Regions from separate parts of the Trinickia sp. genome, predicted to be linked through region 2. Evidence: predicted binding sites of a transcription regulator. Region 2 holds the regulator's gene; the other holds the start of a gene.

Region 1 (3,382 bases), on a different contig from region 2:
GCACCACGAGGCGCGACCGACTTCGCCCTCGAACGGTCCGCCATCGGTTCCGAGCCCCAACCCTTCGAGCTTGCATAGCTGCTGCGTGCCGGACGGGTCCAATATCAATGTCCTGCCTGCTTCCGTGCGCACGGTTCCCCACGCGGGTAGCGCGAGGCCGGCGTGCGCTTCGCGCGACCATTTGAGCGAAGCGTCGTCCAGCCAGAGAATGGCGTACGCGCTAGGGTTGGTATTGAATGTATCGAGGTGTAGGGTGATTCTCATTGAAGTCTCCTGTCGACGGCTTCCTATCAGTGCGACATCAGCACCGGCAACGTCATCGATTTGAGAATCGACCGCGTCGCGCCACCGAGCACCCACTCGCGCCAGCGCGAATGGCCGTAGCAACCCATCACGAGCAGGTCTGCATCGAGGTCGGCGGCTCGGGAGAGGATCGCTTCGCCGGTCGGCACGTCTTTCATACCCTCGACGTCCTGCGTGGCGACGTTGGCGCCATAACGCGAGACGATCGCCGCGATATCGGACCCGGGAATGCGGCTCGATGGGGGCTCGCCCTTCAGCGCGTCGATGGTGAGCACGGTCACTTGCTTCGCGCGGCCCAGAAACGGCAACGCATCGTGTAGCGCGCGGGTGGCCTCGCGACTGCCGTCCCACGCAACAAGTACGCGCGAGCCGGTGCTTTTGAATTGGCGGGCATACGGCACGACCAACACGGGGCGTCCCGACGAGAGCACCAGATTTTCGACGAATTGGTCGGCGACGAACGACTCGGGGTCGCTGGGATCGTATTGACCGACGATGGCCAGATCGGCGAGACGAGCCGCCTGCGGCACGTACCGATTGGCGTATTCCGTCGAAGATTGCCATTCTCCCGCGACCCCGAGACGCAACATTTCGGCCCGGAACAGGCGTTCGAGAGCGCCTTTGCGCTCCTCGCGCCGATGGTCGAGCTCCCTGTAAAGGTCGGCGTTGCCTGCCATCACGTAGAAAGATCCGGGTTCCGGCCTGAAGACAGTGAAAAACCCCGTGAGATGAGCTTCGAACTGCTTGGAAAGCGATAGCGCGAGTTCCAGCCGGTTGTGCACAGCCTGGCTCGGATCGAGGTGCACGAGGATGCTTTTGTAACTCATTGCCATTGCTCCCAAGAATGGAATTCCGATACTGGATGGGTGCTTAACTGTTTCCAGTCTAGGAGCGCGGCGAGTTCTACTGATTGACGCAAATCAACCCGGGGTGTTTCGCCAAGGCTTAAGGTGTTTTGTATGCAGAACGAACCTTTGGCTCCTTGGAGGTAATCCAGTAATGAAAGCTCTCGTGTATCACGGTCCCGGCGCATGCTCGCTCGACGATCGCCCGACACCGGCTCTCGTCGATGCGACCGACGCGATCCTTCGGGTCACCCGCACAACCATTTGCGGAACCGATTTGCACATTCTCAAAGGGGACGTGCCGACATGCGAACCCGGCCGCATTCTCGGCCATGAAGGCGTCGGCATCGTTCAAGAGGTCGGCTCTGCCGTGACGGCGTTCAAGCCGGGCGACCATGTGCTGATTTCATGCATTTCGTCGTGCGGCAAATGCGAGTACTGCAGGCGCGGCATGTACTCGCACTGCACGACGGGAGGCTGGATCCTGGGCAACCGGATCGATGGCACTCAGGCCGAGTACGTGCGCATTCCACACGCCGATACCAGTCTCTATCACATCGCGGCGGGTGCCGACGAAGACGCGCTCGTGATGTTGTCGGACATTCTGCCGACAGGGTTCGAATGCGGCGTGCTCAACGGCAAAGTCGAGCCCGGTAGCACAGTGGCGATCGTAGGCGCAGGTCCGATCGGGCTCGCCGCGCTGTTGACCGCTCAGTTCTACTCGCCCGCACGAATCATGATGATCGACCGCGATGCGAATCGCCTCGAGATTTCTCGGCGGTTCGGCGCGACCGATTGTATCGACATCAGCGCGCTCGATCCCGCTGCGGCAGTGATGAAGCTGACCGAGGGAGTGGGCGCTGACTGTGTGATCGAGGCCGTCGGTGTGCCCGCGAGCTTCGAGCTGTGCGAAGCGATTGTCGCTCCGGGCGGAATCATTGCAAATATCGGCGTGCACGGCGTGAAAGCCGATCTGCATCTGGAGAAGCTATGGGATCGCAATATCGCGATCACGACACGCCTCGTCGATACGGTGAGTACGCCGATGCTGTTGAAGACCGTGCGGTCGGGCAAGCTCGATCCAAAGCAGCTCATCACGCATCGCTTCAAGCTCGGCGAGATCGACAAAGCTTACGAGACGTTTGGACATGCCGCCGACACGCATGCGCTGAAGGTGCTCATCGAAACATGATTGCCGGCGCACAAACGGGCCGCGCTCGGCGTCGTGACCGCACCGCGCGGCGCTAACCCAACGGAGGACAGATGCCGCGGATCGTGACTCTCACGCTGAATCCCGCGCTCGATGTTTCGACCGCCGTCGAGCAGGTGATCGATACGCGCAAGCTCCGATGCGACACGGCGCTCAGGCATCCTGGCGGCGGGGGTATCAACGTCGCGCGCGTTATCGAGCGGCTGGGCGGCGATTGCGTGGCTGTCTATCTTGCGGGCGGCCCGTTCGGCGAGGAACTGCGGCGCCTCGTCGAGGCGGAAAACGTGTGCGGGCAGTGCATCGAGATCGTCGGCGAGACACGTGAGAGCTTTTCCGTCTACGAGAAGTCGACCGGGCGCCAGTTTCGCTTCGTCCTTCCTGGACCGACTCTCGCCGAGGCGGAGTGGCGAGGCTGCATCGCGCGGCTGGACGCGTTCGACCCGCCGCCGAGCTATCTCGTCTTGAGCGGCAGCTTGCCTCCGGGAGTTCCCGATGACATCTATGCAAGGCTGGCTCGATCGGCGCGATCGAAGGGGACCCGGGTCGTGCTCGACACCTCCGGACCTGCTTTGCGATCGGCGCTCGATGCGGGCGTTTTCCTCGTCAAACCCAGTCTTGGCGAGCTTCGTGAACTTACCGGCCGGCCGCTCGCCGACGAGTCCGAATGGAAAGAGGCGGCGCTCGCGCTCGTGCATGCGGGACAGGCCCACACGGTCGTATTGACGCTGGGCGGGCTGGGCGCCTTGCTCGTCAGCGAGCGCGCCGTGCTGCGCGCGCCGGCTCTGAGCGTGCCTGTCGCCAGCGCGATCGGTGCTGGCGACAGCTTTCTGGGCGCACTCGTTTGGGCACTCGATCGCGACGCACCGCTCGAGGACGCGTTTCGCTATGGATTGGCGGCGGCGTGCGCCTCGCTACTGAACGCGGGCACCGAACTTTGCAAAAAAGAAGATATCGAGCGCTTATACCGCGACATCGTCATCGGGTGAGCCGCAAGGCCCTCCGGCGAAAGTGTCGATTGCCGCTG
Region 2 (3,382 bases):
CCGATGATGTCCGAAAAACGGATCGACTTCGCGGAAGGCCCAAATGTACCGACACATCCTCGCCCCTATCGACGGTAGTGCCACGTCCACGCGCGCGCTCGAGGCCGCGCTCCGGTTCGCCAGCGGTTCGGGCGCCGAATTGCTTGCACTTTTTGTCGTGGACGTGCCGGTCATCGGCTCGGAGGCGCCTGGCTACGATCCGAACCTGGTGCGCGATGCGCTTTTCGAGCAGGGAGCGCGCGTGGTCGACGAAGCGATCGAGAAAATGAAAGCGGCCGACGTTACCGGCACGCCGCGCGTGGTCGAGACCAACCCGCTTCGCGACGATATTGCGCATACGATCTTGCGTGTCGCCGAGGAGTGGCCGGCCGATCTGATTGTCATGGGTACACATGGGCGGCGCGGGTTCCAACGCCTCATGCTCGGCAGCGTAGCGGAACGCTTCCTGCGCATTTCGTGCTGTCCGGTTCTCCTCGTTCCGGCCAGCGATGCGGCGGCCGGTGAAAGTTGAGTGCCGGCCCGACGGCACGGCGGCATCGATCCGGCACGCCGAGGCACCGACGAGCCGCGGACTCCCGTCAGAGTTTGCCCGTTGCGCCGCGGGCCACTTCATCGTGGCGCACGAGCAATACCGGCAGTTCCACCGAGCGCAGCAACGATTCGGCAACGCTGCCCAGCAACACGCGGCGCACGCCATGGCGACCATGCGTTCCAATGACGATGAGTTCCGCCTCACATTCCGCGGCGACGCGAGCAATGACCGAGGCCACGCTTTCGCCGTACGCGTCGACGACACGCGGCGTGCCCTCGACCCCTCCCGCCTTGAAGACTTCTTCGGCTTCCTCGAGCGCCGCGGTCGCCGCCTCGATCGCCTCGGGGCTCGCGCCCTCACCGCCCTGATAGACCGCACCAACGTCCACCAGTTGCGGTGCGTGCTCCACGACGCAGACCGCGACGATCGACGCGCCCGAAGCGCTGGCAATCTTTACGGCCTCGTCGAGCGCAAGACGCGCTGCGCGGCTGCCGTCGATGGCAGCCAGAATACGTGTGTACATGATGGTTCTCCGGGGCACAGGCCCACTGCATCGATCATTGATGCAATAAGTGTGCGACCCGCCAGGCCTGCGCGCCTTGATGCCGATCAACGAGCGATCGGGGGGCGTCGGCAGGCCTGACGAATGAGCCGATTCCTGGCGCGACCGTAGGAAAATGCTTACAAAGCGCCGTCGATACCTACCCCAGTTTCGTATCGCGCTGATATTTTTTTCGCGGGGCGCTGGCCATACTCACTGCCATGAAGGATCACGTGCGTGCTGCCGCGCGCGCGTCACTGGCGGAGGCCACCATGTTGCTCGAACTGGATTTCCCCCGACAAGAAGGCCCATCCCCGGCCCCGCAGGAGACGTCCGGGGGTGCCCACAGTCGAAAGCTACCGTCGCCTGCCAAGGAGGGCTGCGCGTCCTGCTCGCTGCGCTCGGCCTGCGTCCCGGATGGGTTGACCGCTCAGGAAATCGCGCGCTTCGATGCGATCGTCAACACGACGCGGACCATCAAGCGCGGCGAAGCGCTGTACCGTACCCACGATCCGTTCGAGAGCATTTATGCCGTGCGGGCCGGTTCGTTCAAGACCGTCGTCATGCACCGCGATGGCCGAGAGCAGGTCACGGGTTTTCACCTTGCGGGCGAAGTGCTCGGGCTCGACGGTGTCTGTGCCGAACGACACAGCAGCGATGCGATAGCCCTCGAAGACAGCAGCGTATGCATCATGCCTTATTCGCTACTCGAGTCGATGTGCACGGAATCGAAGCAGTTGCAGCGGCAAATGCTGCGCACGATGAGCAGCGAAATCGTGCGCGAATCGTCGCTGATGATGCTGCTCGGCACGATGAGCGCCGAGCAGCGCGTCGCCACGTTCCTGCTCAATCTATCGAGCCGCATGAAGGCGCGCGGCTACTCGGCCGCCGAATTCAACTTGCGCATGACGCGCGAGGAAATGGGCAATTACCTCGGCATGAAGCTCGAGACAGTCAGCCGTATGTTCTCCAAATTCCAGCGCGACGGGCTGCTCGAAACTCACGGCAAAAAAATCCGCATCGTCGATCTGACCGCGCTCGAAGCGGTTTGAGCCCGCCGATATACGCCCTGGGGTTGCGTCAATCGCCGGTCGTCAACACCGCGGCGCCGGTGAGGCGGCCCTCGCGCAAGTCGGACAGCGCCCGGTTGGCCTCGCGCAACGGATAGAGCGTCGTCTCGATGCGCAGCGGCACCTGGCCCGCGATCCGCATGAACGCGTGTCCATCTTCGCGCGTCAGATTTGCGACCGATACAAGGCGCCGTTCGCCCCAGAGCAGGTCGTACGGAAAGGACGGAATCGCGCTCATGTGGATGCCGCCGCAGACCACGATGCCGCCTTTGACGACGGCGGCCAGTGCGGCGGGCACGAGCGCACCGACCGGTGCAAAAATAAGTGCCGCGTCGAGCGGTTCGGGCGGTGCGGCATCGCTGCCGCCGGCCCAATGTGCGCCGAGTCGGCGAGCGAGCTGCTGCGCGGCCGCGTCGCCGGGCCGCGTGAACGCATAGACGATCCGCTGCTGATGGCTGGCCACTTGCGCCACGATGTGTGCGGCCGCTCCGAAACCGTAGATGCCGATGCGCCGGGCGTCGCCGGCCATCGCGAGCGTGCGATATCCGATGAGGCCCGCGCACAATAGCGGCGCGGCTTCCGCGTCGGAGTAACGAGCCGGTATGGGCAGACAATAGCGGCTATCCGCGGCAACCCACTCGGCATACCCACCATCGAGCGTGTAGCCCGTGAACGCCGGCCGATCGCACAGATTTTCTCGGCCGCCGCGGCAGTAGCGGCATTGCCCGCACGTATGGCCGAGCCAGGGCACCCCGACGCGCTCGCCCAGCCGGAATTCGGTGACGCCCTCACCCAGGCCCGCGACGACACCGACGATTTCGTGCCCCGGTACGACGGGCGTCTTGGGATGGGCCAATTCCCCGTCGACCACATGCAAGTCGGTGCGGCACACCCCGCATGCGCGAATGCGGATCAACAATTGCCCGGGGCCGGGCGTCGGATCCGGCAACTCGCGCTCGCTCAAGTGCGGGGACCGGCCGTCGAATACCATCGCGCGCACGTCGTTGTCTCCCGGTGCGAGTCAAGCGTCGTGAAAACGGAAAAACCCGCTATGCAGCAGCACCGGCTTCTTGCCGAGTTCTTGCAACAATTCGCGAGCGGCTCGTTCGATGGCATGCCGATGCTTTTCGAACGCCGCAAGGACATCCTCTTCCCGGAGCGACTGGGCGCCAAAGTGGTCTTCGAGCGCCTCCGCGGTAATTGCGCATTGGACGCGCTCGCCATCGACGAGCGCCGGGA

What was found. The regulator FNR, encoded in region 2, switches genes on or off when oxygen is low (the NO sensors DNR and NnrR bind a similar motif). The targets are predictions, from matches to a motif close to TTGATNNNNATCAA.
Region 1: the regulator FNR is predicted to act here: its motif matches at 1,214-1,227, upstream of ACO1XS_RS21100 (universal stress protein).

The regions. Positions count from the first base shown of each region.
Region 1 is NZ_JBMRBK010000075.1:135,474-138,855, forward strand. It holds gene ACO1XS_RS21095 (DUF3564 family protein) at 1-264, opposite strand, end outside; gene ACO1XS_RS21100 (universal stress protein) at 291-1,130, opposite strand; gene ACO1XS_RS21105 (zinc-dependent alcohol dehydrogenase family protein) at 1,303-2,340, shown strand; gene ACO1XS_RS21110 (1-phosphofructokinase family hexose kinase) at 2,412-3,344, shown strand.
Region 2 is NZ_JBMRBK010000079.1:175,661-179,042, reverse strand. It holds gene phaZ (polyhydroxyalkanoate depolymerase) at 1-7, shown strand, start outside; gene ACO1XS_RS22840 (universal stress protein) at 44-511, shown strand; gene ACO1XS_RS22835 (universal stress protein) at 579-1,055, opposite strand; gene fnr (fumarate/nitrate reduction transcriptional regulator Fnr) at 1,346-2,125, shown strand; gene ACO1XS_RS22825 (zinc-dependent alcohol dehydrogenase family protein) at 2,154-3,143, opposite strand; gene ACO1XS_RS22820 (DUF1488 family protein) at 3,165-3,382, opposite strand, start outside.